Regions from separate parts of the Leisingera sp. ABD4_442 genome, predicted to be linked through region 3. Evidence: riboswitches for the same ligand, from Rfam matches in the RefSeq annotation. Region 3 holds a riboswitch; each other region holds the start of a gene.
What was found. Region 3 has a riboswitch for cobalamin ahead of ACXAHG_RS03445 (aromatic ring-hydroxylating oxygenase subunit alpha). Riboswitches for the same ligand answer to the same signal wherever they lie in the genome.

Region 1 (10,432 bases), on a different contig from region 3:
AACTCTGCCGGGGCCTTTCCATCCCGCAGGGTGCAGATAACCCGCACACCCCGGCCCAACAGCGGCAGAAGCCGCGCATAAGGCGCGGCATGCAGGCCAAGGCACAGAACGTCCTCCAGCTTCCAGCCCAGCCGGTTGGCCGCCAGTGCAAAACAGGATGGCACCGGGTGTGAGACCCACTCATCGGGCGTCAGATCCCGCATCAGCGAGCCGCCGGCCCCATGCCAGAACGGATCGCCCGAGGCCAGAACAGCCACCTTGCGCCCGCGCATTTCCAGCACCGGTCCGGTGGAAAACGGCACCGGCCAGGGCTGGCCTTTGCTGCCAGCATCCACCAGTTCCAGATGCCGCGGACCGCCAAAGATAACTTCGGCTTCGGCCAGCGCCTTCCGGCTTGCATCCCCCAAGCCTTCCAGTCCATTTTCGCCCAGACCAATGATCGTAAGCCAGTGTTTGGAAAGGCCATCAGACATGACACGCATCCTTCTTCTGGGCGGCACTTCTGAGGCCTCGACGCTGGCAAAAGCCCTGGGAGAGTCGGGTGCGGATGCGGTGTTTTCCTACGCGGGCCGCACCGCCAAGCCGGTCAGCCAGCCGCTGCCGACCCGTGTCGGCGGCTTTGGCGGCGCCGAAGGGCTGGCGGCCTATTTGCAGGCCGAAGCCATCACCCATGTGGTTGACGCCACCCATCCCTTTGCGGCGCAGATGAGCACCAACGCGGTGCATGCCTGCGAGATGGCCGGCGTGCCGCTCTGCGCCTTCGAACGCCCTGCCTGGCAGGCGGGGCAGGGTGACAACTGGATCCACACCCTCAGCATTGAAGAGGCCGTAGACGCTTTGCCCCAGGTCCCTGCGCGGGTGTTCCTCGCAATCGGCAAGCAGAACCTTGCCCAGTTTGCGGCCAAGCCTCAGCATCACTACCTGCTGCGGCTGGTCGATGAACCCGAGGCCCCTTTGCCGCTGCCATACACCACGGTTGAGATCGCCCGCGGGCCGTTTGATGCGGCGGGAGACACCGCGCTGATGCAGCGCCAAGGTATCACCCATGTGGTGGCCAAGAATGCAGGCGGCACGGGGGCCGCAGCCAAGCTCACCGCCGCACGCGAGCTGTGCCTGCCGGTCATCATGATCGGCAGACCGCAGGTACCCGAACGGCCCGTCCTGGGCAGCGTGGCAGAGGTTATGGCCTGGCTGTCCCATTCCCCGGCTTAGGCCTCAGCCGCGTAGCGGGGGGTATAGACGTAGTTGCCGACCCGGCGGGTATCGCGGTTGCCTACAATCACCACGGTGCGCATGTCGGCCATCTCGGGCGTGGCCTCTTTCAGCGGCACCGTCAGCAGCTCTTGCCCCGGCTTGGTCACGTCGCGGGCAAAGGTGATCAGCGTGTCCTGACCGCAAGCCTCCCGCAGGATTTCCAGCGCGCGGGCAAACTGATGCGGCCGCGATTTGGAGCGCGGGTTGTAGAACGCCATCGCCAGCCCGGCCTCGCCCACCAGCTGCAGGCGCTGTTCAATGAGGCTCCAGGGTTTCAGGTTGTCACTGAGGTTGATGGCGGCAAAGTCATGCCCCAGCGGCGCGCCGATGGCGGCGGCAGCGGCCAGCATCGCGGTGATGCCGGGCAGCACTTTGATGTCCAGGTTCAGCCATGCGGGATGGGTTTCCGCATTGTTCTCCAGCGCTTCGAACACGGCGGAGGCCATGGCAAAGACACCCGGATCACCGGAGGACACCACGACAACCCGCTTGCCTTCGGCGGCCATCTCCAGCGCGTGGGTGGCGCGGTCGACCTCGACCCGGTTGTCGGTTGCGTGCAGGGTCAGACCCTCGCGCGGCTCGATGCGTTTGACGTAAGGGATATAGCCAACGATATCAGTGGCTTCCTCAATGGCGTCCCGCACTTCCTGGGTCACCAGCGCCTCGTTGCCCGGGCCAAGCCCCGCAATCACCACCCAGCCGTTTTGTGATACATTCATGGCCGGCGCCCCTGTCCGTGAACCAATACGATGGAGAAATAGGGAACCTCGCCCGTGATCTCCGAGAGCTTCTGCACGGTCTGGCCGGGCATGGTGCCGCGTTCGACCAGCCAGGCGTCATCCGCGCGGCCCGCGCGCTCCAGCGCGCGGCGCAGCTTGGGCAGGTTGCGGCCGATCTTCATCACCACCAGCGCGTCCGTCTCGGCGGCGCGTTTAGCCAGCTCATCCTCGCTGAGGGTGGCCATCGCCACGGTCAGCACATCGTCCCCCCAGGTGATCGGCTGGCCGGAGGCGGTCCAGCAGCCGGACATGCCGGTGATGCCCGGCACGATCTCCTGCGCGGCGCGGCCCTGCAGGCGGGTGTAAAGATGCATGTAGGAGCCATAGAGGAACGGGTCGCCCTCACACAGCACCACCACGTCTTCGTCCTGCGCGATCTCGGCGAGCGTATCGGCCCATTGGTCATAAAATTCAGCCAGCACCCGGTTGTATTCGGGGTCCGAGAAATGGATCTCGGTTGTCACCGGATATTCCATCGCGTGTTCGGTGACGCCCTCGGCCAGCATGCCCTCGACAATGGCGCGGGCCTGGCCCTGGCGGCCGGCCTTGCGGAAATAGGCGATGTGGCGCGCGTTTGAGATCAGCCGGTGCGAGCGGACGCTCATCAAGTCTGGATCACCGGGGCCGAGCCCTGCGCAAAAGACTGTACCCATGGTTACTCTTTCCAGCTCGCCAGCGCGTTCACGGCGGCGACGGTGATGGCGGAACCGCCCAGGCGGCCCTTCACGATCATGGACGGAACCGGAAGGTCCTCCATCAGCGCGTCTTTGGATTCCATCGCGCCGACGAAGCCCACGGGACAGCCGATGATGGCGGCGGGGCGGGGGCAGGACGGGTCCTTGAGCATGTTCAAGAGGTGGAACAGTGCGGTGGGGGCGTTGCCGATGGCGACCACGGCGCCCTCCAGCTTCGGGCGCCACAGCTCCAGCGCGGCCGCTGAGCGGGTATTGGACATCTCCTTGGCCAGCTCCGGCACCTGCGGGTCGCGCAGGGTACAGATCACCTCATTGTCCGCGGGCAGGCGCGGGCGGGTGATGCCTTCGCTCACCATATAGGCGTCGCAAAGGATCGGCGCGCCCTTGGCCAGCGCGGCACGGGCGGTCTCGGCCATGCCTTCGGAAAAGCGCACGTGCTCTTCCAGCCCCACCATGCCGGCGGCGTGGATCATGCGGACGACAACGCTTTCCTCGTCCTTGTTGAAGCGCGCCAGGTCGGCTTCGCGGCGGATGGTGGCAAAGCTCTCGGCGTAGATCGCGGCGCCGTTGGTCTCGTAGGTGTGGAGCATGTCAGCTGCCCTCTTTCAGAAGTTCGGGAGCGGCGCGCAAGGCGTCGGCGCTCAGGCGGGTCTTTAGCGGGAGATCCGCGGCAGTGCCATGGCGGATCAGGGAGAATTCGCCCGGACCGGTGGCGGTCAGGGTCAGCGGCGCGGCACCGGGGCAGGCGCAGCCCTTGGCGCAACCGGAGACATGCAGCTTTGTTCCGGCAGGGACATAGGGCGCCAGTTCCCGTGCCAGATCGCGCGTGGAGGAAAGCGCCTGCAGGCAGCCGGGCGCGCCGGTGCACGCGACTACCTGCAGGCGCGGATCCGCCGTATCCAGGATCAGGCCGGGCAGGGGCGGGAGGCTGGCCGCGCCCTCGACCAGCAGCATCCGCCAGGGAGTCAGGCGGATTGCGCCGTACTCTGCGAGACTGGCGAGCGTGGCAGCAGGCATCTGGCCGAACTCCAAAGCGGCGAGTGTCCCTGCAGGGACAGCGTCCGGCTTTGCGGTGAAGCTTGCCGCGGCCCGGAGAGCGGTATGCTCCGGCGGCGGCCCGCGGCGCGCAATCAGACGGTGCATCCTGCCGCGGCCTTCGGGCGCGCCGCCCTGTTCCAGGAACCAGCGGGCCAGCGCCAGGGCTTCGGGCACCGCGGATTCACGTGTGACCGGCTTGCCGGCGTCTGCGCCGTCCGCGCGCAGAACCAGGGTTTCGCCGGCGCGCTCGATGCGGATGTCGGCGCCGGTGTCTTGCAGGACGGGTTCGGCGCCGCAGTCGACAGCGAAGCCGAACTTGCCGGGCAGGGCAAGGTCCGTTGCCGCGGTCAGAGAAGCGCTCAGGTCTGTGGCGATTGCGTGGGTGTCGTCCCCTTCGCTCCAGAACGGAGCAAGCAGGACATTGCGGCGGGCTTCGGCCTGTGCGTCCGGGTCGATCAGGCCGAGATCGCGCAAACCTGCGATCAGCTCATCATGGGCGTCTTCGCGGATGCCGCGCATCTGCAGGTTGGCGCGGGCGGAAATGTCGAGGAGGCCGTTGCCGAACTCTTCAGAAAGTCTTGCGACACCGCGCGCCTGGCTAACGGACAGTTTACCGAGCGGCGCGCGCACGCGGACCACCAGCCCGTCGCCGGACATCATCGGGCGCAGGGCGCCGGGGCACCAGCCGTAGACCTTGGGGGCGGCGGCGGCACTCATGCGGCGCCCTCCAGCTCAGCCATGATCGAATTGCGCCGGGTGCTCCAGAGGCCTGCATCGAACAGCGCCCGGAAGCGGTCGCGCAGGGCGGCGAGCGCTTCGGGGTTTTCGCGCTCCATGAAATCGACCAGATCATCGCGGCCCAGGGTGGCCTCGAAGTAGAGGTCAAAGAGATGCGGCTGCACCACCTGCGCCAGATGGGCAAAGGCGGCCATGTGGTCCAGCGTGGCGGCGATCTCAGCAGCGCCGCGGAAGCCGTGGTTCATCATCGAGGTGGCCCAGTCCGGATTGGCGGCGCGGGCGCGGGTGACGCGGGCAATCTCCTCGCCCAGCGAACGCGCCTGCGGCTTGTCGGGGCGGGTGGCGTCCATGTGGTAGAGCGCCGGGGCGGTCTGGCCGATGCGGGCCATGGCGGCGGCAAAGCCGGCCTCATGCGCGGCGTAGTCCGAGGCGACCAGCAGGTCGGTTTCCGGCAGGTCCTGCAGATGCACGAAGCTGTCGGCGCCTTGCAGGCGGGTCTCCAGCGCCTCACGGGCGTCGGTGATCGCGCCCTTGGCGTCGATGGCGTGGGAGGAAGCGTTGAGCCAGGCCTCGCCCGCCGCGGCACGGGCCTCGTCGCTGTAGTCATCCAGATGCGGGTTCATCGACAGGCCGTACTGGCCCGGTTTGGGGCCGAAGACGCGCGGTGTCTCGGTAAGATAGGGGTTGTCGGCCTGGGTCTCTTCGCGGTTTGCCAGCGCGGTGGCGGCGCTTTCGAACATCTGGGCGAGGCCCGGGAAGACGTCGCGGAACAGGCCGGAAACCCGCAGGGTCACGTCGATGCGCGGGCGGTTCAGCATGGAGAGCGGCAGCACGTCGAAGCCGGAGACGCGTTCGGAGCCTTCGTCCCACTTGGGCGCCAGCCCCGCGAGGTGCAGCGCCATGGCAAATTCCTCGCCCGCGGTGCGCATGGTGGCGGAGCCCCAGAGGTCGATCACCAGCCCCTTGGGCCAGTCGCCGTGGTCCTGGAGGTGGCGGCGCAGCAGCTCTTCAGCCAGTTTGACACCTTGCGCATGCGCCGCCCGCGACGGCACCGCCCGCGGGTCGGTGGTAAAGAGGTTGCGCCCGGTCGGGATCACATCAGCGCGGCCGCGGAACGGCGAGCCGGAGGGGCCGGGCGTGACGATCTTCCCTTCCAGCGCAGCGATCAGCCCGGCGCGTTCCTCTGCCCCGCATTGGCCGGAGCCGAAGATGTGCAGCCCCTCGCCGTACTGGCTTTCCTTGATGTCGCAGACAAAGGCGTCGATGCGGGTGATCGCCTCTGCGGGCGACGTTTCAGGGGTAAGGCCCAGGTCGGCTTCGACGCCGGTGCCCTGTGCCTCGGCGCGGATGTCGCCGATCAGGCGGTCGCGGCGGGCCGGGTCGAGGCCGTCGGCGGTGGAGTATTCGTCCAGCAGGCTTTCGAGGCGGGACATGCCTTCGGGCAGGTTGGTTTGCGCCAGCGGCGGCGGCAGGTGGCCGATGGTGACAGCGCCGATGCGGCGTTTGGCCTGTGCGGCCTCGCCGGGGTCGTTGACGATGAAGGGATAGGCAACCGGGAGGGGGCCGGTCAGAACCTCGGGCCAGCAGGCGCCGGACAGAGCCACCGCCTTGCCCGGCAGCCATTCCAGCGTGCCGTGGGCGCCGATGTGGACCAACGCGTCGGTCTGGGCGCGTAGCCACTGGTAAAACGCCACATAGGCGTGGCGCGGGGTGCGGTCGAGGTCGTGGTAGTCGTCGACGCGGGTTTTGACCTCGCCGCGTTCGGGTTGCAGGGCAATCAGGGCGTTGCCTGCACGCAAGGCCTTGAAGTGAAAGGCACCGTCACGGCAATCAATATCTTCCTCCGGGTCTCCCCAGGCCTCAGCCAAAGTGTTCTGCAGGTCTTGCGGCAGGGCGGCGAGAGCAGTTTTGTACTCCGTGAGCGGGACGCTTAGCGTTTCGTCCATCAGCCGCAGGCCGGTGTTTTCCTGCGGCTCAACGGTATAGCCTTGGTCCCAGAGCGTGCGCAGGGTTTCGTCGCAGGACGCCAGCGCATCCAGTCCCACGGCATGGGCCAGGTTGTGGTCGCGGCCTGGGTAGGTGGAGAGGATCAGGGCAAGGCGCTTGTCTGCATTTGGAAGCTTGGCGAGGCGCAGCCAGCCTTCGACGCGGTCCACAGCCGCCTTGATGCGGTCCGCATCAGCCCGGTGAGCAAAGCGGGAATACTGCAGGTCCGGGTCTTTCTTGCCTGGCGATTTGAAACTGACGACACCGGCAAAGATGCGTCCGTCGACCTCCGGCAGCACCACATGCATGGCGAGGTCGGCGGGCGACAGCCCGCGGTCGGCCTCGGCCCAGTCCTTCTTGCGGGCGGTGGAGAGGGCGACCTGGAACACCGGGCAGCCGGTGGCGGAGAGCGGCGAGGCGCTGCCGTCTGTTCCTTGCGCTGAAAAGGCGGTGGCGTTGATGATGGCGGCGGGGGCCAGCTGTGGGAGTTTCTTGCGCAGCCAGTCCGCGGCAGAAGGCGCCTTGAGGCTGGCGGCAAAGGCGCCATAAGCGGCATAGCCGCGGGCGCGCAGTTCCGCGATCAGCGCATCCACCGGGGCGGTGTCGGCGGCGGTGAGGTAGGAGCGGTAGAAGCTCACCAGCACCAGCGGTTTGTCCTGCGGCGGCAGGTCGGCGAGCACGCCCTTGGCCGGGTCGTAGAAGCCGTGTTCCGGTGTCGTCTTGAGGCCGAGGACGGGGCCGGCGTAAAGCCCTGCAGCCAGCGACAGCTGGGCAAGTGCTGCCTGGGCCGCAACCGCACCGCCGGCGTCGCACAGGGATTGCAGGCGGCGCAGAGTGGAGACGGGCAGGGTGGACAGCTCATCAAGCCGCGCATCTTCGCGCCCGTCAGCGGGCAGGATCGCCAGCGCAATACCCTTGCGGCGGGCGAGGTCCTGCAGGGTGGCGAGGCCGTAGGACCAGTAGCTTTCGCCGCCGATCAGGCGGACGAGGACGCCCTTGGCGCCCTCCAGTGTCTGTTCTGCATACACGTCGACCGACAGCGGGTGCTTGAGCGCCACCAAGTTGGCGAGGCGCAAGCTGGGCAACTTGCCGCCCGCGCGGTGCCAGCCCGCCGCAAAGGCGCCGAGGTCGCTGTCGGAAAACGACAGCACCACAAGGTCCGCAGGCGTCTGCCCAAGGTCCTGCGGGGTATCGGTCTCGTCAAGGCCGTGGCTTTCGCGGAAGACGACGTGCATCAGTTTCTGCCTTTCCCGGCCAGCAAAATGGAGTCCCGGGGCGCAAGCCCCGGATCGCGCCCGACCCGCCCCCATGGGCGGGCGCGATTGCGCCCACCCCGGGACGGGCGCGATCCTTTCCGCTCATGAAAATTGCGGGTCAAGAGCATGCTTCAGGCCCCCAGCTCGGCGCGGATGGCCTGTTCGTCGATGTCGTCATGCTCGGCGATGACCACCAGGGCGGTCTTGCGCGGCTGCGCGCCCCAGGGCTGGTCGTATTGGGCACGCAGGCGCTCGCCCACGGCCTGCACAAGCATCCGCATCGGTTTCCCCTCCACCGCGACATAGCCTTTGACGCGCAGGATATTGCGCTCGCGGGCGAGTTTCACGATGGCATTTTGCAGCGCTTCCGGATCGGAGACTTCGCCCATTTCGACAACGATGCTTTCAAAATCGTCATGCTCGTGGTCGTGATGGCCGTCGTGGTGGCTGGGGCGGGCGTCCAGATCGTCCTCGGCAGCCGCCTCGAGCCCTAGGATGATGCGCGGGTCGATGACGCCTTCGCTCATCGGCAGGATCGGCAGCTTGCGCGGCGCCTCGGCCTCGATCACGGCGCGGGCCTTCTCGACGCCTTCGTCGCCGGCCAGGTCGGCCTTGGACAGAAGCACGATGTCGGCGCAGGAGACCTGGTCTTCGAAGACTTCGCTGAGCGGAGTTTCGTGGTCCAGGCTCTCATCTGCTTCGCGCTGGGCGGCAACCGCGTCCAGATCGGGGGCGAACTGGCCTTTGGCAACGGCCTCTGCATCGGCCAGCGCAATCACGCCGTCAACGGTGATGCGCGAGCGGATCGCGGGCCAGTCAAACGCTTTCAGCAGCGGTTTGGGCAGGGCCAGGCCGGAGGTTTCGATCACGATGTGATCCGGCTTTTCCGGCAGGTCCATCAGCTGCTCGATGGTGGGGATGAAGTCATCGGCCACGGTGCAGCAGATGCAGCCGTTTGCCAGCTCCATGATGTTTTCGGCCGGGCAATTGTCATCGGCGCAGGATTTCAGGATGTCGCCGTCGACACCGGCGGTGCCGAACTCGTTCACCACAACCGCCAGGCGCTTGCCCTGCGGGTTCTGCATCAGGTGGCGGATCAGGGTGGTCTTGCCTGCACCGAGGAAGCCGGTGATGACGGTGACGGGGATCTTATTGAGGTCGCTCATGTTTACTCCTGGGAGAAGAACTTGGCCGGCGGGATGCGGGCAACGGATTGCTTGCGGAAGGTCTGCGGGCGCTCGCGCCAGGGCACGACGCCGTCAGCGGTGGCGGCATAGGCGGCTGCGCCTTCCAGGATCTCGGGGACATGCTGGTCTGGGTCCAGGTCGCCATAGACATAGGTCCAGCGTTCTTCGCCGCCGACCAGCGCAACAGCGCAGCCGCGTTTGCAGGAGGACAGGCATTCCACGCCCCGCAAACGGACGCCTTCGGGCATTCCGGCCTCTTCCAGCGCTGCGTGCAGGATGGCGCCGGGGCGTGCGGCCTCGGGATCGGCGCCCTCGCGGCGGCAGGTGAGGCAAACGGTCAGCGTGACCGGTCCCTGGGTGCTGGCAGTCTTGCCTGCCATATCGTCAGCCATCAGCGCGTCTCCTGTCGCGGCAGGGCGTGCGGGATGGCCAGAAAGGGGCAGTGTCGTGCCAGCCCCTCACCCGGTTGCAGAACACCCCGTCTGCCCGTTGATCTCGTCGTCGCTGGCAGGTCTCCCGGCTTGCGGATGCCAAGGCGTTCGCCTTGCCGGCCATCCTGCCTTCCCGGGATATCTCCCAGTGGCATGGCGGCCTCATCCGGTCACGGTCGCGGGGGCGGCTGTGCTTCAGCCTGAGCAGGCCTTCACATTCCCTCTTCGCCTGTTTTCACAGGAACCAGCGGAACCCCCTTGCGCTATGGCGGGCTTCTTTGTCAAGACATGGGGTCAAACAGCTGGAGAGCCCCTATGAGCGAAAAGTCTGAAACCGGCATTTCAGAAGAAGAAGCCGCCCGTCACGCCTCGAAGATGGCTAAGAAGAAGGCCGCGCGCGACCGGATGATGAAGACCAAGGAGGGCGAGAAGGGACTGATCATCGTCCACACCGGGCCGGGCAAAGGAAAATCCTCATCGGGCTTTGGCATGATCATGCGCTGCATTGCCCATGGGATGCCGTCTGCGGTGGTGCAGTTCATCAAGGGCGCCTGGCAGACCGGCGAACGCACTCTGATCGAGGAGAACTTCAGCGATCTCTGCCAGTTCTACGCGATGGGCGAGGGCTTTACCTGGGAGACCCAGGACAAGGCGCGTGATATCGCTGCCGCCCAGAAGGGCTGGGAGAAGGCCAAGGAGATGATCCTGGACGAGCGCAACACCATGGTGCTGCTGGATGAGATCAACATCGCGCTGCGCTATGAATATCTGGACCTTGAGGAGGTGCTGGAGTTCCTGGTGGAGCAGAAACCGCCGATGACCCATGTGGTGCTGACGGGGCGCAACGCCAAGGAGGAGCTGATCGAGATCGCCGATCTGGTGACCGAGATGGGCCAGATCAAACACCCGTTCCGCGCCGGGGTGAAGGCGCAGAAGGGCGTGGAATTTTAATCCTTTCCAGGCACGCAAATTTGCGTGTGCCCGAGGTTTTGCGCTTTGCTTCGCAAATCGCCAGAGGGCGGGGGGGGGGGGGGGGGGGGGGGAGAGCGAAGGGGATTGAGCATGAGA
Region 2 (10,432 bases), on a different contig from region 3:
CCGATCCCGCAGGCGGTACCCATCCGGGGCGACCTGCGCGCGGAATTCCGGGTCGTGACTGACCAGCAGGATCGCCTGATCCAACTCCAGCAGGATCATGGTCAGCCGGGCGTAGTTTTCCGGGTCCAGCGCATTGGTTGGCTCATCAAGGATAAGCACTTCGGGCTCCATCGCCAGCACCGTGGCCAGCGTCACCAGCCGCTTCTCGCCTCCCGACAGCTTGTGAGTGACCCGGTCGCGCAGGTGCATCAGCCCCAGGCGGGACAGCACATTGTCAACGATCGCCAGCACCTCTTGTTTCGACTTGCCCAGGTTCAGCGGGCCAAAAGCTACATCCTCGGCCACAGTCGGACAGAACAGCTGGTCGTCAGCGTCCTGGAACACAAAGCCCACGCGGCGGCGCATATCGTGAAAGTCCGTCTCAGTGCGGCATGGTTTGCCAAAGGCTGAAACGGTGCCGCTGGCAGGTGCAATCAGCCCCATGATGATCTTCAGAAACGTCGATTTGCCGGCGCCATTTGGGCCGACAATCGACAGCCGCTCACCAGCTTTAAGCTGCATCGAGGCGCCTTGCAGCACGGGGTCAAGCCCGGGGTAGGCAAAGTGGATATCGTTCAGTTCAAGAAGCGGCATAGGAGGCCTCGGCCCAGATCAGGGCGGCTAATGCGCAGGATAGCGCCAGGGTAAACAGCAGGTCGGCGCGGCGCAGGCGGAAGTCTTCGAGCAAGATGATGCGGCCGGAAAAGCCCCGGCATTTCATCGCGGCCAGGATACGTTCTGAACGCTCGATGGCGCGCACCAGCATCATCCCCACAAGGTAGCCATAGCTGCGGTAGGTGTGCCAGTTGGTGCCGGGGCGGAAGCCGCGCAGCTTCATCGAGATGCGCAGCCGCTGGTATTCCTCACGCAGCACGTCGATGTAGCGGATGGTGAACATCATCAGATGCACCAGCCGCACAGGGGTCTTCAGGGCAAACAGCGCGTGCCCCATGGTGACTGGCTCCATGGACCCGACCAGTGTCATCACCGCCAGAATGACCGCATTGGCGGTCAGGGCGATTTCGGTTGCGCGGCGCAGGCCTTCCCAGCTCGCCTCAAGCCCCGAGATGGAGAAAATCGGGGTGCCGGGGATGGTGAAGGGCAGCATTACCAGCATGAAGATGATGAAACTGTCCATCATCGCCATCCGCTTCAGCGTCTTCCGCGGCGGCAGGCCGGAGAAGGCCAGCAGCCACAGCGACAGGCCAAGCGCCGCCGCCAGCACCAGCAGATTGCTGAGCGAGACAACCACCACTGCGTAGATGGCAGCCATCACGATGCGCGCCCTAGGGTCAAGCCTTGCGACCTTCGCGCGGAAGCCGCCAAACCCGCTGAGCGGCGCGTCGCTGCCTGTCAGCACATAGGTCATGCGCTGGCGCCGATCTTGCGGCGAGCGGCGATGTAGAACCCCAGGCCGAACAGGCCGAGGATATAGCCGATGCCGCCCAGCACGGACTGGAAGTCCGACTTGTTCTTGAACGCGGTCAGCTCCTGGCGCAGCGGCCGCAACTCGGTGCGCAGCATCCGGGCCAGTTCGGCGCGGGATTGGTCGGACAGGCCGGCAGCCCCAACCGGAGCCGCATCCGGGCTGGCTGCGGTCTCGATCGGGCTTTCGCCCATGATCTGTGCGACGTCTGCAGCTTCCATAATGATCTCTGCCACATGGCCTGCGCCCAGATCACCGCGGAAGACATGCGTGACCGGCGATGCCGGGGTGAACAGGAAGAAACCGTCGGCATCGGTCCTGGTTTCGCCCAGCTTGGCCCCGGCCGCGTCAAAGACTTCGATCAGCAGGTCCGCGGCCATATCGCCGTTGGAAAAGCCCACTTCGCCCTCGATGTCCGAACCGGACGGGAACACCGAGGAAATCACGTTGTGCGCCAAGGCCGGTATCGGCGCCAGCAGCGCCAGGATCAGAACACAGGCGCGGATCATGCCAGGCTTCCTTTCGTGTCGATGAACAGTTCGGGCTTCACCCGGCGGGCCAGGAAGATGGCGGCACCGGACAGCAGCGCTTCGATCACCATCACCGGGATGTGGGAGAAAAACACCAGTTTGGCCGCCAGGATAAACTCGTCGCCGGACAGCATCAGCGACACTGCCACGGCAAGCGTCGTCAGAGCAATCGCCAGCCCGCCGCCGATGCCGCCCCAGACCGCCCCTTGCAGCGGCGAGCCGCGCGCCAGCAGCGGCCGGAAAATCAATCCGACCAGAACCGCTGGCAAGGCAATGTTCACAGCGTTCACGCCCAAGACGGTCAGCCCGCCAAAACCAAAGAACACCGCCTGCAGCAAGAGGCCGACAAATAGGGCCGGGAAGGCGGCCCAGCCCAGCACCAGCCCGGCCAGCCCGTTCAGGATCAGGTGAACCGAACTGGGACCGATCGGGACATGGATCAGCGAGGCCACAAAGAAACTGGCCGAAAGCACCCCCGCCGCCGGAATACGCTCCAGCGGCAGGCTGCGCAGACCCATGGCAATACCGCCGACGGCGGCAACCGCGCCGCCGATCACAACCGGGTTCGACAGTGCGCCGTCTACGATATGCATGGGGTCAGTCTCACTTCAGCTCTTCAGCGTGGATCCACAGCACAGCATCCTGGCTGAGTTCCTTACCCTCATGCTCGGTCGCCGGGCCCGAGCCCAGAGCCGCAAAGCCCCAGTAGCCCGCTTTCGGGATACCGAAGGAGAACACGCCGTTCTGGTCGGCGATGGCAACAATCGCACCACCCGGCATCTCGCCCACGGTCGGGCTGGTGGTGGAGAATTTCTCGAGATCCGGCTCAGCCGCCATGAATTCGATCTCGATCTCGGCACCGGCAACCGGCTTGCCGTCGGCCAGAACCTGACCCGAGAAGGTGGAGCCGACGATGACGTTGTAGGGTTTGTTCAGCGGCAGGATCTCGGTGGCCAGGCCAACCGGCTGGTCCCAGTCGGTGGGCAGGGTGTTGCGGTTCAGCACGACCTTGGCGATCTGCTGGATGTAGATGTCCTCGCTTTCCTCGTAGTAAGGCGCGGGCACGGTCACCACGACATAGTCGCCCGAGCGTTTCACCGGCACCGAGGCCTTATAGGCCGAGGCTTCGTTTTCAACGCCCTTGAAGGTGGCGAGCTCCAGGCGGTCCGTCAGGTCGGTCTTCTCACCCTTGTGGATCATGAAAAACTCTTCCGGCTTGCCCATGTCCATCGCATGGCCGTTCGCCATCGGGTGCCAGAACACCAGGCCCATCGGGACATCGCCGGGCTTCTCGATCAGCGCTTGTTCAGTGTAGTTCAGCTGGAAATGCGCCGATGCGGTAACCGGCAGGGAAACGGCCAGAGCAGCGGCCAGGTAGTTCAGTTTCATTTCGTCCTCATTCGACGACGCAGGCGCACCTGCAATCAGGAATGAACAACGGGGAGTAGCGGCACGGAATTGTCGAAACAACGCCCGGGCCAGACGCGCACCCCGGCGTCCGGTTTGAAAAAGAAGAGAGGGCCTCTGCAAGCAGAGTCCCATTCCTCGCGTCCGGCAGGTCTCCTGACTCGCGGGTCCTGGTTCGGCTGGCCTTCCCGGGACAGTTCCCAGTGGCATGTTCAGCGTCACTCACCGCTCACAGTTGCGGGGGCAGTCACGGATTTGGTCCCTTTTGGGTACGCCGCACCGTGTTCCCTATTTCTTCCGCTGCGCATTGAAACACTCGCGGAACCGGTCACTTTGGCTGAATGGCAAAACGGATTTTCTGAGTCAAGAGAATCGTAACACGTTCACCTGACCGCACCGGCGCTGCAGGCACTGTCTCCTTCTGTAAGTTTGCAGCCGGCAAGCAGACGTGCTTCGTCTTGCCTCATGCCTGCGGCTTGCTTTCAGCAAGGCAAGCGTTCTGCAGGTCTTGGGCGAACAGCTCCACGGCATGTCTCAGCACATGAACACGGCGCGTTGCGAGATAAAAGGTTGAGGTCCATTGCATTTGGCTGTTCCTGATTTCCCGAAACCTGCCGTCTGCAACCCGCCTGCAGGCAAAATGTGTGGGCAGCGGCCCCAGAAAATGACCGGTTTCAATGAGCATCGCCATGGCCTCCATGTTGGCCACAACCGCCGTTGGTTCCGGCGATCCAAGTTTCGGTGAAACCAGCATGTCATAAGAGCGCTGGCACAACGGATACTGCCCGATGGTTTCAAGACTGATTTCACTGTCCGGTACAGCAAACAAAGGATGCTTCTGCGCGCAGTAAAGCTTGTGCTCCTCACAGCACAGTTCTGAATACTCCAGCTCCGGCACCTGGCTGCGAAACGGCGCCACGGCAACATTCAGTTCACCGGTGATCAGCTGCTGGGTCAGGTCGGCAGGGGAGGCAACCACAATTTCAATCCTGACTTCATTCGGACGTGCGAGGAATTGCTGCAGGGCCTCTGCAAATTTCAAACTGGGAAGGCTGTCGATCGAATCCACGGTGCCGATCCGCAGGTCCCCGGCAATGGTATCCCGCAGCTCCAGCAGCTCGGCATCGAAATCGCGCGCGCTGCGCAGAATGTCGCGGGCTTTCTGATAAGCGATCTCACCGCGCTCCGTCAGACGGAAGCCGCCGCGGCCGCGTTCGCAGATCCGGTAGCCCAGCGAGGTTTCAAGGTCGCGAATGCGGATACTGATGGCCGATTGCGTGACACCAAGGGCATATTGCGCATCAGAAAATCCGCCGCAATCAACGACGGTGACAAAAGTTTCCAGCAGCGTGTTGTGCAACAGCTTCATGATATGGCCGTCTGGTTATGGGAGGCATTACATAAAAATCTTTCATGCAAATATAATCAACGTAATATTTTTCAATCCCTAAGCTCGTGCTGAGGTGCCTCCCGACCCCGTTAACCAAGCCAACTGGGAGGAGACCCGCATGGCCTTTACCTTGAAAACCCTGAAAACCACCGCCGCTGCGGCGCTGCTGAGCCTGGCGCCAGCCGCCGTGTTTGCCGAAGACTGGAAATTCGCCATCGAAGAAATTCCGGGCTCGATCATGGACGCCTATGCGCAGGAGTTCAAAAAGCGCATCGAGGCGGCGACCGATGGCGATGTGACCGTGAGCGTCTACCCGATGGGAACCCTGGGCACCCCGACCGAGACCGTTGAGCAGGCGGCGGACGGCATCATCCAGCTGACCAACGTCTCGATCGGCAACCTGGGCACCATCGTGCCGGAAAGCCAGGTGTTCCTGCTGCCCTATCTGCTGCCCTCCGACCCGGCGGCGATCTCGAAGATCCTCAGCAGCTCGGACACTATCTATGGCGATCTGAACGCGGACTTCCAGAAACGCGGCCTGGAAGTGATGACCATGTATTCCGAGGGCCCGCAGGTCTGGACCACCAACCGCGAGATCCGCACTCCGGAGGACTTCGAGAACTTCAAGATGCGGGTGATGGTGTCGCCGATCCTGCTGGAGACCTACAAGAACATGGGTGCAAGCCCCACTCCGCTGCCGTTTGGCGAGGTGTTCGGCGCGCTGCAGCTAGGAGCGGTCGACGGCCAGGTGAACCCGATCCCGACCATCGAAGAAATGAAGTTCTATGAAGTCACCAGCCACCTGATTTGGGCCGGTGAGCAGGAACTGGTGACCACTGTGGTCGCAGGCTCCGACTGGTTTGCCACCCTGACTCCGGACCGTCAGCAGCTGGTGCGCGACACCATGGCGGACATGACCGGCTTCATCGACGGCGTGGTCACCGATTTCAACCAGGCGCGCCTGGACGTGATCAAGGAAGCCAAGCCGGACATCGGCCTGGTGGTTCTGACTGAAGAAGAGCGTGACGTCTTCCGTGCCCGTTCGGGCGACACTGCCGCGGCCTATGTCGAGACCGCAGGCGCCCGCGGTCAGGAGCTGCTGGACGCGCTGCAGGCAGAGCTGGCGGGCAACTGATCCCGCTTTCAGGCCCCGCGCGCATTTGTGCGGGGCCGCACCAAGGGAGGATATCATGCAAGACGGCAAACCCGCTCCCTTCGGCTTTCTGGGAAAGATTGACGGTGCCATCGGGCGTATCGAGGTCTGGATCCTGGGCTGGGGGATCATCCTGATGGCTGGCAACACAATCGCCAATGTCTTTGGCCGCTACGTGTTCAACCAGTCGATCTATTTCTCTGAAGAACTCAATGAGTTCCTGATTGTCATCGTCACTTTCATGGGGCTGGGCTATGCCACTCGCAAGGGCATCCACATCCGCATGTCGGCGATCTATGACGCGCTGCCGGTGAAGATGCGCAAGGGGCTGATGGTGGTGATTGCCGCGACCACGGCGGCGATGATGGCGCTGCTCGCGTGGTACGCGCTGGAATATGTGCAGAAGGTCGCCAGCCGCGGCCGTATCACCCCGGCGCTGCAGGTGCCGCTGTACCTGACTTACGTCTGGGTGGTGATCGGGCTGGCGCTGACCTCGTTCCAGTATCTGCTGACCGCGCTGCGCAATCTGAATTTCGCCGAGGAGGAGATCTATGTCTCTTACCTGGAGGTGGACAGCTACGAAGATCCGGAAACCGCCGCAGCCATTCAGCGCTATGAAGACGCCGGTGAAGAAATGCGGGGCGGGGAGGAAAAGCAATGACCGAACTGATGCTTGCCGTGATGATCCTGTTGTTGCTGGCAGGGTTCCCGATGAAGATGCCGCTGATCTCGGCCGCGGTGCTGGGCTTCCTTGTCTACTTCCCATCCATGAACATGCAGATCCTGATCCAGCAGATGATCGGCGGGGTGAAGCCTGCCGCGCTGATTGCAGTGCCGATGTTCATCCTGGCTGCCGATATCATCACCCGCGGCCATTCCGCCAACCGGCTGATTGACGTGGTGATGAGTTTCATGGGCCATATCAAGGGTGGGCTGGCGATCTCGGTGACCTCGGCTTGCGCGCTGTTCGGTGCAGTCTGCGGCTCGACCCAGGCGACCGTGGTGGCCATCGGCGGCGCAATGCGGCCCAGGATGCTGAAGTCCGGCTACAAGGACAGCTTTGCCATCGGCCTGATCGTCAATGCGGCTGACCTGGCCTATCTGATTCCGCCCTCTATCGGCATGATCATCTATGGCGTGGTCTCCGGCACCTCGATCTCGCAGCTGTTCATCGCGGGCATCGTGCCGGGGCTGCTGATCGTGGTGCTGTTCTCGGCCTATTGCATGGTCTACGCCTACCGCCACGACATACCCGTGCTGCCGCGCGAGGGCTGGGGCCAGCGGTTCACCGCCATGCGGCGGGCGTTGTGGCCGATGGGTTTCCCCGCGATCATCGTTGGCGGCATCTACGGCGGAGTGTTCTCACCTACCGAGGCTGCAGCGATCTGCGTGCTTTACGCCGCAGTGCTGGAGGTGCTGATCTTCCGCTCGGTCAAACTGCGCGACCTTTGGGACATTGCGCTGTCGACCGGTGCCATCACCTCGGTTGTGTTCATCCTAATCGCGGCGGGTGCGGCTTTCAGCTGGACGCTGAGCTTTGCCCAGGTGCCGCAGCAAATCATCGCCTCGCTCGGTCTGGATGAGGCCGGGCCGCTGATGGTGCTCTTGGCCGTCAACATCGCCTTCTTCGTGGGCTGCATGTTCGTGGACTCGATTGTGGTGATCCTGATCCTGGTGCCGATCTTTGCACCGATGATCAAGGCGGCGGGCCTCGACCCGGTGCTGGTCGGTGTGCTGATCACCCTGCAGGTGGCCATTGGCGCCGCAACCCCGCCATTCGGTTGCAACCTGTTCACCGCCATCGCAGTCTTCCGCAGACCGTTTGTCGAAGTGGTGCGCGGTGTGCCACCCTTCCTCATCATCCTTCTGATCGTGACCGGGCTGCTGGTCATCTTCCCGCAAATCGCCCTGTTCCTGCCGGAACTGGCTTACCGCTAAAACAAGAAACTGGAGAGAAACATGTCTGGACACGGTTACGAATCCGGCCGCCTGAACCTGCCCTTTGTCGGCATCGCCACCTTCGGCAAGAAACCCTATATCGAGGATTGGGACAACATCAATGCCGACGTGGCGATCTTGGGCGCGCCGTTTGATTTCGGCTGCCAGTTCCGCTCCGGCGCGCGGTTCGGCCCGCGGGCGGTGCGCGAGGCCTCGACGCTGTTCAGCTTCGGCCATGCCGGAGCCTATGATCACGAGGACGACGCCACCTATCTGGGCGCGGACGTCCGGATTGTTGACCTCGGCGACGCCGACATCATCCACACCAAGACTGAGGAAAGCCACGCCAATATCGAATATGGCGTCAAGAAGATCCTGGATGCAGGCGCCATTCCGGTGACCATCGGCGGCGACCATTCGGTCAATATCCCCTGCATCAATGCCTACAAGGAAGACTGCGCTAAGAACGGCCCGATCCATGTGATCCAGATCGACGCGCATCTGGACTTTGTCGATGAGCGCAAGGGCGTCACCGACGGCCACGGCAACCCGATGCGCCGCGCGATTGAAAAGGATTACGTCACCGGCATGACCCAGCTGGGTATCCGCAACGTGTCGTCGACCGCCAAGGAAGGCTACATCGACGCCCGCGAGCGCGGCTCCGACATCCTGTCGGTGCGCCAGGTGCGCAAGCTCGGCACGGAGGCGGTGCTGGACCGCATCCCCGAAGGCGCACGTTACTATGTGACCATCGACATCGATGCCTTCTGCCCCTCGATCGCGCCCGGCACCGGCACCCCCAGCCATGGCGGCTTCCAGTATTACGACGTGCTGGAAATCCTGCAGGGTCTCAGCAAACGCGGTGATGTGGTTGGCATCGATCTGGTGGAAGTGGCCCCGGCCTATGATCCGACTGAAAGCACTCAGATCCTGGCGGCGCAGCTTTTGCTGAACTTCATCGGCTTCATCTTCCACAACAAGAACATCTTCCACAACAAGAAATAGGCCTCCTCCCGCTGCACCTGCAACCACCGGTGCAGTGTTTACCTGGCGCGCCTGCGGAAAAATGGTGCGCCAGGTGCATTTGTGCCGTCGCAAATGGCGCCTTCAATGGCTCGTTCTTCCCGGCCTTGCGATTGATACCTGTGTGTTGATCGATGCTGCCCCAGCAAACGGCAGATCCGGTGTTCCGACACTTTCATCTCGCTGCGTATCATCTCGCTGCAAGCCCGGCGGCGGGCAGGGCTCAGAAGCTTCCCTTTTCAGCTTCCGTCAGGATGAGCTTGTCCAGGGTCAGATCCGAGACGGCTTTCCGCAGCCGTTCGTTCTCCTTCTGAAGCCGTTTGAGTTCCTTCAGTTGGCCGGTTCCCATCCCGCCAAACTGCTTGCGCCAGCGGTAGTAAGTCTGCTCAGTGATGCGCACTTCGCGGCTCGCATCCACGCGCTGCCCCCCCCTGGTTGAAGAGCACATCAACCTGCCGCAGCTTCTGAACTATTTCCTCAGGCTTGTTCACCATTCTCAGTCCTCCGTTTCCTAAACATAACGGTGGGCCAATTCAGATGAGACACTCAACCTTCACGGGCGAGATAGGCTGCGGAGATGCTGGCCATCGAGCCCCAGCCGGAACCGCTCCTGACCATGGTCGGCGCGTCGATGCAACGATCATCTGGCTGCGCGGCTCGTTGTGTTCCGCGATCCCCAGCGCCCCGCGGGTGCGGGCGGCGTCCAGGCCCAGGACGCCAGTGCCACCCAGGCGCCCGAGGTGTGGTAGTCGCATGCGCTGCGATGCAAAGCGATGCCGGCGCGGGTGCCGGTATTATGACCGATGGTGACGAGGGTCAGAAATTCCTTTGGATCGTTCAGGCCTTCGGCCTGTGCCAGCGCAACGGTGGCGGGGATAACGCCGCAGCCGGCATGGTCTTTGGTCTGCTTGCGCCCGTCATGAGCATTCAGCGAGTCGATGGTGGTGGCATTGGCCAGCGCCGCACCGGCGGCGCTGGAGGTTTTTCCTTCCGGCCAGATTTGCGCGGCCTAGCCGCCAAACATGGTTTACGCATGAGTGCCGATGATCCGGGACATATCCGTCTGCACAGCGCTTATGGCGACGCCAAGGGTGTCTGCAAGAGCACGCACCGCGTCCTGCACGGCTGCCTGCGGCAAGTCCTCGCCGCGGGTGTTGAGGATGAAGCTGGTTGCGTCGGTCATGCGGATATCCTTGGGCGCAGGCGGGGCCGGGTTAGCAAGGGGTGAAAGTACGGAAGGCGGCGATGGCGGCATCCAGGGCGCTGTCGTCCACATCCCGGTGCAACACCATCCGGATCGCAGGGGACTGGCCGCCGATCTTGATGCCAGCCTCAGCCATATGGCTGATCAAGCGGGCGTGGTCCTCTGCCTCGGGTGTCAGGAAAACCATGTTGGTCTGGGACGAGACCTCGCCAATGCCGGTTTCGCGCAGCGCTTTGGCCAGGCGGGATGCCCGGGTGTGATCATTGGCCAGCTCAGTTACGTGGTGGTCCAGCGCATAGAGACCGGCGGCGGCCAGCACGCC
Region 3 (10,432 bases):
TGATGTCGCAGTCTTCGCCATAGTCGTCCGGCGGCACCTGGCTTGCGAGGATCTGGATCTCGATCTCATCTCCCAGCTCCGCCCGCAGATGCGACAGCCGCGGCAAAAGCCAAAAGCTGGCAAAGGCGAAATCTGCCGATATCCGCACCCTGGGCCGGGACTTGCGCTCCAGCAGCGACGCCAGGGAATTGCCCATTTGCGTCATCGCCGGGCGCACCACATTAAGCAGCCGCACCCCCTCGTTGGTCAGCGACACCCCGCGGTGCTCGCGCCGGAACAGGGCAACGCCCAATTCTGTCTCAAGCCCTTTGATTTTCTGGGAAACCGCCGACTGCGTCAGCCCCAGCGCCTCAGCCGCGCCGGTGAAGTTGCCATGCCGGGCCACAAGGTCAAACGTGTGCAGCGCAACCAGGTGATAGCTGAGCTTCCTATTAACAGAGCTAATGTCATTCATAAATTATTGCCTACTGCAAAAGGCAGAATTTTTATAACAAAAAATGCCCTGCGTAAGCTCTGCTAAGACCGCAGCCCCGGCGGTTAAACCCGGCAGAGCAGGGAAAACAGGGATACTCTATGTCAATCAAACCACCTTTAACGGATCTGCCGATCGGCACATCCGACAGCGGATTTTACCGGGGCTTCAGCCAGATCGTCACCATTTCCTCCAAGCTGATGATCGGCGGGCTGGTGATCTGGGCCATCGCTTTCCCCGAGCAGTCCGGCGCCATCCTCAACTCGATCAACGGCTTCATCCTCGCCTCCTTCGGCGCCTGGTACATCTGGACCGTGGCGCTGTTTGTGCTGTGCTGCATCGCTCTGGCAATGTGGCCCACCGCAGGCCGTCTGAAACTGGGCCAGGACGGCGACGCGCCGGAATTCTCCAACTTCTCCTGGTTCTCGATGATGTTCGGCGCGGGCATCGGGGTCGGCATGCTGACCTGGGCGGTGGCTGAGCCGATCTATCACTGGAACAACAATCCCGAAGTGATCCAGGGCCTGACCAACGGCGGCACCGCGGACAACATCCGCATGGCCTACAAATGGTCCTTCCTGCACTGGGGCCTGGGCGCCTGGGCCTGCTATGCGATTGCCGGGCTGGCGCTGGGGTTCTTCAGCTACCGCCGCGGGCTGCCGCTGACCATGCGCTCCTCGCTGACGCCGCTGTTCGGCGCCCGACTGTCTGGCTCCATCGGCCATGTGGTGGATATCGTCGCCGTGGTTGCCACCATCCTGGGTGTCGCCCAGACCCTGGGTTTCGGGGTTGAGCAGTTTGTCTCCGGCCTCACCAGGATCGGCATCACCGGTCTGACCAACGAGGCAGGCACCGCCAACACATCCGGTGTCATCGTCGCGATCCTGGTGATCATGCTGGCCTCCACCGCCTCGGCGCTTTCGGGTGTCGGAAAGGGCATCAAGTGGCTCTCCAACATCAACATGGTGCTGAGCATCGCGCTTTTGGGCTTCTTCCTGCTGTTCGGCTCCACCTTCTTTGGCATGCAGGCGCTGCTGGTCGGCCTCTGGGACTACCTGATTGCCATGCCCGACATGATGTTCCGCGTCTGGACCGGTGACGGCAACCCCGACAGCGTCGCCTCCAAGCTGGAAGGCTGGCAGGGCGGCTGGTCGGTGTTCTACTGGGCCTGGTGGATCGCTTTTGCACCCTTCGTCGGGCTCTTCCTGGCCCGCATCTCCAAGGGCCGCACCATCCGCGAATTTGTGCTGGGCGCCATGATCGTCCCGTCGCTCATGTGCTTTGTCTGGTTCACCTGGGCCGGCGGCACCGCCATCGACCTGGAGCTGAACGGCGGCGCAGGCGGCCAGATCGCAACCGCACCCGATGGCGACAAGATCTTTGCCATGGTACAATACATGCTGTCGCCCTGGCTGGGCTGGGCAATGTCGGTGATGATCGTGGTCCTGCTGATGACTTATCTGGTCACCACCGCCGACAGCGCCGTGCTGATCGTCAACACCATCAACGCCGCCGGCGACGAAGGCCCCAAGGCCCGCCCGCATATCATCTTCTGGGGCGTCGCCCTGGGTTCAGTGGTAACGGCGCTCTTGCTGGTCGGCGGCCTGAAGGCGATCCAGACCGCGATGGTGATCGGCGCCCTGCCCTTCTCGCTGGTGATGGTGCTGCAATGCGCCGCCCTGGTGAAAGCGATCTACAACGACGGCCGCCGCGAACAGGCAGGCGTCGCCACCACCGTCACGCAGGAGCCCGCTGAATAAGGCATCTCCCCGGAGCGGCGGCCAGCGGGCAGGGCCGCCGCTCCATTCTCCATACTGACTGCCCGCACCCTTTCCGACGCTGAGCACAGCAACAAAGGAAGCAAAATGACCCAATACTATAACAGGGAAACCCTCCACCCCGCCATCCGCATGCATGCGGAGGAAGCCGCCCAGGGCAAACTGGACCGGCGCGAGTTCCTGAGCCGCGCAACCGCGCTTGGCGTCACCGCCTCTGCCGCCTACGGGCTTATCGGCCTCAGCCAGCCGGTTCAGGCCGCCGCCAGCCCGCAAGCGGGCGGCACCATTCGCATTCAGCAGGTGGTGCGCGCATTGCTCGACCCGCCGCTGTTCAACTGGCCGCAGCTTGGCAACCTGGTGCGCGGCTACCTGGAGTACCTGGTGCAATACAACGCCGATGGCACCTTTGAACCACGCCTGCTGGAAAGCTGGGAGGTCAACGAGGACGCCACCGAATACCTGCTGCACATCCGCCCCGGTGTGAACTGGAACGACGGCCGCGGCACCCTGACCGCCAAGGACGTCGCCTATAACTTTGCCCGCTGGTGCGACGGCAAATGGGAAGGCAACTCGATGGCGGCCCGCATGGGCTCGCTGCAGAACGAGGCCGGCGACGGCCCCGCCGAGGGCGCGCTGGAAGTGGTCGATGACCTGACCCTGAAACTAAAGCTCACCCGCCCCGACATCACCATCATCCCGGCAGTCACCGAATACCCCGCAGCCATCGTGCCGGACGGCTGGTCCGGCGATCCGGGCGCCGATCCGGTCGGCACCGGCCCCTACAAGCTGGTGGAATACGAGGTCGGCGTGAAGGTCGCGCTGGAGAAGAACACCGATCACGAATGGTGGGGCGAAGGCGCCTATCTCGACCGGATCGAGTTCATCGACTTCGGCACCGATGCCTCCACCCACCTGTCGGCAGCCGAGGCCGAGGAAATCGACATGACCTACGAGACCGTGGGCGAATATGTCGACATCTTCACCTCCATCGGCTGGAACGTCAGCGAATCCGTCTCCGCCAATACCCTGGTGCTGCGCACCAACCGCGACGCCATCGTGGACGGGGCAACCCCTTACGCTGATGCCCGCGTCCGCCGTGCCCTGGCGCTGGCCTGCGACAACGCTGTGCTGCTGGAGCTGGGCTATGACGGCCGCGGCACCCTGGCCGAGAACCATCACGTCTGCCCGATCCACCCGGAATACGCCGACATCGGCGCGCCGGTGCGCGACGCCGAAGCCGCCCGCAAACTAATGGAAGAGGCCGGCATGCTTGATTTCGAGCATGAGCTGATCTCAATCGACGACGACTGGCGCCGCAACACCACCGACGCGCTGGCGGCACAGATGCGCGATGCGGGCCTCAATGTGAAACGCACCGTGCTGCCCGGCAACACCTTCTGGAACGACTGGGACAAATACCCGTTCAGCTCCACCGACTGGGGCCACCGCCCGCTGGGTGTGCAGGTGCTGACACTGGCCTACAAGACTGGAGTTGCCTGGAATGAAACCGGCCTCGCCAGCGCCGAGTTCGACAGCATGCTGGAGGCTGCCTCAGCCATTGCCGATGCCGATACCCGCCGCGGCCATATGGAGAAGATCGAGCAGTTCATGCACGACGACGGCACCGTGATCCAGCCCTATTGGCGCTCGCTCTACCGCCACGCCCGCCCGGGCATCATCGGCGCCGAAAGCCACCCGATCAACGAGATCCACGTGCACAAGCTGGCACTGGAAGCCTGATCAATCTGCAAATGAATGGGCGCGCGCCGGATCCGGCGCGCGCCCTGTTTCTTTAGATGTCCACTTCAACCCGGCCAATCGGGTTGGAGCAGCAGGCCAGGATATACCCCGCCTCCACATCTTCCTCCGAGATGCCGCCATTGTGGACCATATGCACCTCGCCCGCGGTCTTCTTGACCTTGCAGGTGCCGCAGATGCCAAAGGTGCAGCCCGACGGGATGTTGAGGCCCGAGGCCTTGGCCACCGCCAGCACCGTATCGGTCTCGGTGCAGGTCGCCATCACGCCCGACGCCGCAAAGCTGATCTCGGCAGTTGCGCTTTCTTCCGGAACCACATCGTCCAGCTCCGGCGCATCCGCCTCAGTCTCGACCGGCGCGCCAAAGCTTTCCTGGTTGTAGTTCTCCATGTCAAACCCGAGACCGATCAGCATGTCGCGCACCGCCTGCATGAACGGCTCCGGACCGCAGCAGTAGACCTCACGCTCCAGATAGTCGCCGGCAATCAGGCCCAGCATGATCTGGTTGAGCTGCCCGCGGTAGCCGGTCCAGACCTGATAGGGGTCATCTTCCTCAACCACGAAGTTCAGCTTCAGCCCCGGCACCCGCGACGCCATGCTTTCCAGCTGCTGGCGCGCGATGATCTCGCTGGGCCGCTTGGCGCAGTTGATGAAGCAGACGTCAGGCGACTGGCCGCGGTCGAACAGATACTGGGTCATCGACAGGCTGGGCGTGATGCCGGAACCAGCGGAGATGAACAGGAACTTGCCGTTCGGGCGCTTGGGCAGGGTGAAGACGCCTGCCGGGCCAGAGGCCCGCAGGAACATGCCCGGCTTCAGGTGGTCCAGCATCCAGCGGGTGCCGATGCTGTCGGCCTGCGCCTTGACCGTCACCGAAATCGACAGCGGCCGCGACGGCGAGGAGCTGATCGTGTAGGTCCGCCAGACAGTCTCCCCCGGCACCGGCAGCTCCAGCGTCAGGAACTGGCCCGGCTGGTACTTGAACCACGCGCCGGACGGCGCGCGGAAGCTGAAGGTGGCGGTGTTCGGCGCTTCCGGCACAACAGAGACGCATTCCAGCATCTCGTCGTCCTTCCACGCCAGGGTTTCGTCCAGCGTCTCGAAATTGGCCTGCAGTCCCATGCGCTTACTCCGCCGCGATCAGGTGGCGGCCAGTCAGGGCGCGCATCAGATGATCGGCATACCAGTTGGAGAACTGGATGACGCCGCTTTCCTGCACTTCCGAGTACGGACCGGGCTCATACGCGGGCGAATTGATGCCGCGCTGATTGTCCTCGACCACGATGCGGTCTTCGTCGTTGGTGGCAATCCAGACCTCAGTGAGGCGCTTCAGGTCGTAATCCTGCCCCTCGACCGCGTCCTTATGCACCAGCCATTTGGTGGTGACTTCGGTCTCGGTCGGGCTGATCGGGGTCACACGGAACACGATGGAATGATCCGGCAGGAAGTGGTTCCAGGTGGTCGGGTAGTGGAACTTCAGCAAGGTGCCCGCATCCGCGAACGGCACCCGGCCCAGCTTCCTGGCCACAGCCGCCTTGCCGTCCAGGGTATAGCTCTCGGCGCCCTCATTCAGCGGCATCCGCGCCAGCCGGTGCTGGCCGCGCGCGTCGATGGTAAAGGCCGACGGAACCCCCGCCGCCTCGATCCGGTCGAAATGCTTTTGCAGGTGCGCCGGTGTCTCGCCGCCTTCGATGCCGGTCACCGACGGGTCTTCCGGGAAGGTCCGGCACAGCGAGGGGTGGTTGCCGCCGCAGTGATAGCACTCGCGGTTGTTCTCCCAGACCAGCTTCCAGTTGCCGTTCTCGATGATCGAGCTTTCATAGGCGACCTTGGCGTTACCCAGGTCATGCGGTTCCAGATACGGACGCGCCACAGCGGCAAAAGCGTCGAAATCCGGCGCCTCATCGGCCAGGCAGATATAGATCAGCCCAGCCAGATCGCGGCAATGCACCGGCTTCAGCCCGTGTTTGGAAGCATCGAAATCCGGCCCCATGTCGCGCGCCCACAGCAGCGAGCCATCCAGCTCATAGGTCCACTGGTGATAGGGGCAGACCAGTTTCGGCGCATTGCCTTTCTTGGCCTTGCAGACAACCGAACCGCGGTGGCGGCAGGCGTTGTGGAAGGCACGCACTTCGCCATCGGTGCCGCGCACGATGATGACGTTGTAGGACCCCACCTGATGGGTCACGTAATTGCCCGCCTTCGGGATCTCGCAGGCCGGAATGGCAAACAGCCACTCGCGGTAGAAAATCTGGCGCATGTCCAGATCCAGAACCCCCGGATCGGTATAGAACGCCTGTTCCAGGGAATAGTTTTTCTGCCGGCCCATCAGCTTGGCCAGAATCTCGCTGTCCTGAAGCATCTGCTTCTCTCCTTTGCCGCATCCCCGCGGCGTCTTGGCTGGGTGCAGGCATGGGAAGAGAGATTGCAGGCCACGCGCCCGCAACCGCCCGACCGCCGCCCGCGGTTGACGTGTTTTCATGGCAAGGCTGGTTTCCGGACTGTCCCGGGGCCGCGTGGCGGCGGAGCCTGGCACCTTCCCGAGGCATGCGCCTCAGTGGTCTTTGCCAGGCCTGACCCGGGGTCACCGTTGCGGGGGCAGTGCCGGAGTTTCACCAGCTTCCCAATTCTCCGCCCCGAAAGGCGGCACCTTGCTGAGATGGAAATTGCCCGATCGCGGCCCCCAGCGCGAAAACAAATCCGACCCGCCGAAACCGGAAAAAGACATGCATGTTTGCCACCCCAAATCGCACAGGGATGTCCAGAATCTCAAACCGGCACTCGCCAGCCTGTTTGCGGCAAGCGCTTATCTTTCATGCGTTTACCCGTTGCCCGCTGCCGCGAATCGATTCGCGGACACCCGAAAATGCGCCGGTCACTTGGAACTGGAACCACGATTAACTATATGTCGTATAATTAATTGCGACTCAGGAGAACCAGATTACCACCGGCCACGTTTTCATCGCCACCAGCCTCGACGGCTTTGTGGCCCGCCAGGACCACTCGCTGGATTGGCTTTACAAACAGCCTGTTGCCGAAGATGACGATGGCGGTTTTGCGGCCTTCATGGACAGCGTCGATGGGCTGGTCATGGGAACAGGATCATTCCGCACCCTGCTGGGGTTTGATGCATGGCCCTACGCCAAACCGGTTGTGGTCCTCAGCAGCAGCCTGAGCGAACAGGACATTCCCGAGGAGCTGAAGGACAAGGTGCGCCTCAGCACCGCTACACCCCCAGACCTTATGCAGGAACTGCAGGAAGAGGGCTGGAAACGCGCCTATATCGACGGCGGCCGGATGGTGCAGTCCTTCCTGCGGCAAGGGCTGATCGCAGATCTGACCATCACAACGGTTCCGATCCTGATTGGCAGCGGCATCCCGCTGTTTGGCCATCTGGAGCGGGACATCGACCTCCAGGTGGCAAGCTCCCGCACCCTGCCCACCGGCATGATCCAGACCACCTTCCAGGTGGCCTGATCCATGCCCCCGCGCATGGGGCGCCCTCCCCGGAGCAGCCGGGCTCTCAGCAAGGATGATGTATTGAAAAAGGCCCAGCAGCTGCTCGATGAGGGCGGCAGAAAGGCCTTGACCTTCAAAGCACTGGCAGCGGCGCTTGGCGTCACTCCGATGGCTGTTGCCCATCACGCCGGAACCAGGGACGAGATGATTGCATCTCTCGTCGCCATTGCGTTCGAAGGTGCTGATGCACCGTCAGAAGCGGCAACGCCAAAACTGCGCCTGCGCGGTCTGATGACCCGCTACTGCACGCAGGTGACCCGGCACCCGGAGCTGGCGAAATGCATCCTGGAAAACCCGTCCTTGATCGGCCCCTCTCTAACAAGGCTGACGCAGCTCATCGAGGCAGAGATTGCAGCCGCAGGCGTGACCGGCCCAGAAGCCCGCACCCTTCTGTGCCTGCTCGTGGACTACACACACGGGTTTGCCTTCACCGCCGCTGCGGCACCTCGCGGGGCGCTTGCGGCTGACGACTTCACCCCTGCTCTGGACTGGGTGCTCGACCGCATCGAATAAAAAACGCGGGCCATTCAGGCCCGCGCATCCGCTTGTGTCTTCCGGAACCGCCCATCCAGCGGCCCCTCTCACTTTGATTTCCAGGTACCCAGCCAGCGCCGGAACCGCCCCTTGCGCTCGGCAATCGCATCGCCGGCCGCATACAGGCTGTCTTCGGCGCTTTCGATCATCGGGTCGATCCGCGCCTGCCGGAACCGGCGCCAGCGCACATAAATCGCCCACAGAAGCGCCGCCAGCAGCACCAGGAAGATGATCGAGAACCAATTGGTCGGCTTGTCCTCCGGCCCCGCCACCGGCTTGATCGTCACCGCATTGGGGAAGATCGACAGGAACTCGTTGCGCCAGCCGTAATGCATCACCGCCACCCACTCCGGGTTCGCCTTGGTCGAGATGCTGTCATTGGCGTCCGTATACAGATTCGCGGTGTCGAACTTGAAATAGGGCGGCCAGTTCCAGCCGGTGTCCTCGTTACGGTAGACCATGTTGCGGCCGTTGGCGCGCACCGCCTGGATGAACTGCACATCCCGGTTGATCAGCTGCGCCGACTGGTCGTCCGGCTTGGACCAGAAAACCCTGGTCCAGTCGTTCAGCTCCTGCCGCTCCTCATAGGTATTGACGATCCGCACCACGTCATACTGCGGCAGCGTGTAATGCAGGAAGGCGCCGAACAGCACCCAGAAGGTAATCAGGAAAGCCCATTTGATGAAACGCATGGGGTGGACCTCACATGAAGTTAATGACGTAGATCAGGAGCGCCAGCGCCCCCAGCGGGATGATATAGACCAACAGGATCAGCTTGCGCCGGAACGAGTTGTCGTACTGCTTCAGCCCTCGCTGGATGAAGGCCGCGCGGTCGCCGGTCAACCCCTTCTCTTTCCAGCGCCGCTTCAGCTTCAGCCGCCGCATCTCGCGCGAGTAGAGCGACACCGCGGCATAGACCACGGTCAGCACCACCAGAAGGATCAGGATCAGGCGGATAAATCCGAACATCTCAGCACGCCTCCTGAGCTTGTGCACGTAACATAGGTTCGCGCCCGCCCATGGGGGCGGGTCGGGCGCGAACCGGATCGCAAGCGGTCCGGGAAGAATTAAGTTGCTCCAATAGGACCACCCTATCGCCCCCGCACCCGGTTCACAGCCCCCCAGGGGCCGACCCGCTCAACCATCCCCTTGCGCCGCACCCGCGGCAGCCGCCCCTCCATATCCGGCTCATGCCCGAACAGCGCCTCCCGCGCGCCGGCCTTGTCCACCGCATATTCCCGCGCCAGGAACTCCGCCGAATAGGCCTTCTTGGTTTCCGGCCAGCCGCGGTACTGGCTGTAAAACAGCTCCTTGTGGCAAATGAACATCTGGCGGAAATCATGCGGGCACAGCTCCGCCAGCAGCATGTTGACCAAATCCCGGTCGGCCGTATCCGCCGCCCGCAAGGAATAGAAATAGGCCGGATGGTCCGAGCGGATCTTCGGCCATTTGCCGCCCCCCTCGGCCCAGCGCACCAAGGCTGCCAGCCCCTCGAACTCCTCCGGCAGTTCCTCCGCATGGCGCGCCGCCAGCCGCCGCAGGTCCGCACGTGACAGCCCCGACAGATCCCGCCCCTTCTCCGTCAGGACTGAGACCGCCAGGAACCCCATCTTCTGCCGCAGGATCGCCGCGCCATCAACGCCGCGCGCCCGGATCACCGGCTCTGCCAGGCCGTTCAGCTCCAGGAACTTGGCAATTGCATTGCGCTGCCCCAGATCGAACACCCGGTCGAGCGGCACACCCTCAGGCTTCTCCCCGCTGGCAATCACCGCCGGATGCTCCAGCCCCTGAAACACATACAGGCCGCCGAAATGCGCGGTCCAGAAGTTCGACTGCTCAAAAGCCTCATGCTCCAGATGCACCGGATTGCGGGTCACATCGCCGGTCTTCTCGGCGGTCGAGATCATCTCCCCGATCAGCGCATCATCAAACCAGGCATCCTCGCCTGTCTTGAACCGCTCCACCAGCGCCGCCAGATGGTCCGCATGGCGCAGGGTGCCCTTAGTGGTATCCGCCTCGATCCGCACCTGCTGGATGTCGAACAGCTTGGAGGGGGTTGAGACCTCAAACACCGAATTCACCAGCTCCCCCGCCACCGCATCCGTCGCGGTCAGCGCAAACAGCTGGCGTTCATTCACCTCGATGAACCGCCGCAGAATGTCCCGGCTGGTGGAAAATTTCACGTGAAGCAGCGGGCAGCGCTTCTGCTCGGTGCTGAGGAGAATGAACTGCCGGTTCACGCCCGCATGGTTCAGATAGTGATCATCCCCCAGCTCATCGCCGATCTCCGGCGAAAAGCCCGAGATATCGACGTGGAAATCCGTGAGGCTCGTGGTCTTTCCGGTCAGATGCTTCAGCGCGCGATTGTACCGC

Region 1: another riboswitch for cobalamin. It lies ahead of ACXAHG_RS12440 (DUF1636 family protein); the one in region 3 lies ahead of ACXAHG_RS03445 (aromatic ring-hydroxylating oxygenase subunit alpha).
Region 2: another riboswitch for cobalamin. It lies ahead of ACXAHG_RS10075 (DUF4198 domain-containing protein); the one in region 3 lies ahead of ACXAHG_RS03445 (aromatic ring-hydroxylating oxygenase subunit alpha).

What each region holds. Positions count from the first base shown of each region.
Region 1 is NZ_JBSWYB010000014.1:51-10,482, reverse strand. Features, by position in the region: gene cbiE (precorrin-6y C5,15-methyltransferase (decarboxylating) subunit CbiE) at 1-473, opposite strand, end outside; gene ACXAHG_RS12475 (cobalt-precorrin-6A reductase) at 472-1,212, shown strand; gene cobJ (precorrin-3B C(17)-methyltransferase) at 1,209-1,973, opposite strand; gene ACXAHG_RS12465 (precorrin-2 C(20)-methyltransferase) at 1,970-2,686, opposite strand; gene ACXAHG_RS12460 (precorrin-8X methylmutase) at 2,689-3,318, opposite strand; gene cobG (precorrin-3B synthase) at 3,320-4,483, opposite strand; gene cobN (cobaltochelatase subunit CobN) at 4,480-7,725, opposite strand; gene cobW (cobalamin biosynthesis protein CobW) at 7,878-8,912, opposite strand; gene ACXAHG_RS12440 (DUF1636 family protein) at 8,915-9,325, opposite strand; cobalamin riboswitch at 9,423-9,628, opposite strand; gene cobO (cob(I)yrinic acid a,c-diamide adenosyltransferase) at 9,680-10,315, shown strand.
Region 2 is NZ_JBSWYB010000010.1:14,008-24,439, forward strand. Features, by position in the region: gene ACXAHG_RS10055 (energy-coupling factor ABC transporter ATP-binding protein) at 1-633, opposite strand, end outside; gene cbiQ (cobalt ECF transporter T component CbiQ) at 620-1,408, opposite strand; gene ACXAHG_RS10065 (cobalt ABC transporter permease) at 1,405-1,974, opposite strand; gene cbiM (cobalt transporter CbiM) at 1,971-2,588, opposite strand; gene ACXAHG_RS10075 (DUF4198 domain-containing protein) at 2,599-3,384, opposite strand; cobalamin riboswitch at 3,532-3,746, opposite strand; gene ACXAHG_RS10080 (LysR family transcriptional regulator) at 3,866-4,771, opposite strand; gene ACXAHG_RS10085 (TRAP transporter substrate-binding protein) at 4,911-5,927, shown strand; gene ACXAHG_RS10090 (TRAP transporter small permease) at 5,983-6,606, shown strand; gene ACXAHG_RS10095 (TRAP transporter large permease) at 6,603-7,883, shown strand; gene speB (agmatinase) at 7,905-8,888, shown strand; partial or broken gene ACXAHG_RS10105 (transposase) at 8,981-9,400, opposite strand; gene ACXAHG_RS10110 (MmgE/PrpD family protein) at 9,547-9,906, opposite strand; gene ACXAHG_RS10115 (hypothetical protein) at 9,934-10,089, opposite strand; gene ltaE (low-specificity L-threonine aldolase) at 10,121-10,432, opposite strand, start outside.
Region 3 is NZ_JBSWYB010000002.1:297,390-307,821, reverse strand. Features, by position in the region: gene ACXAHG_RS03465 (LysR family transcriptional regulator) at 1-454, opposite strand, end outside; gene ACXAHG_RS03460 (BCCT family transporter) at 574-2,232, shown strand; gene ACXAHG_RS03455 (ABC transporter substrate-binding protein) at 2,338-3,990, shown strand; gene ACXAHG_RS03450 (FAD-binding oxidoreductase) at 4,043-5,128, opposite strand; gene ACXAHG_RS03445 (aromatic ring-hydroxylating oxygenase subunit alpha) at 5,133-6,368, opposite strand; cobalamin riboswitch at 6,477-6,675, opposite strand; gene ACXAHG_RS03440 (dihydrofolate reductase family protein) at 6,926-7,483, shown strand; gene ACXAHG_RS03435 (TetR/AcrR family transcriptional regulator) at 7,547-8,038, shown strand; gene ACXAHG_RS03430 (DUF1523 family protein) at 8,107-8,751, opposite strand; gene ACXAHG_RS03425 (hypothetical protein) at 8,762-9,028, opposite strand; gene ACXAHG_RS03420 (DUF6638 family protein) at 9,151-10,432, opposite strand, start outside.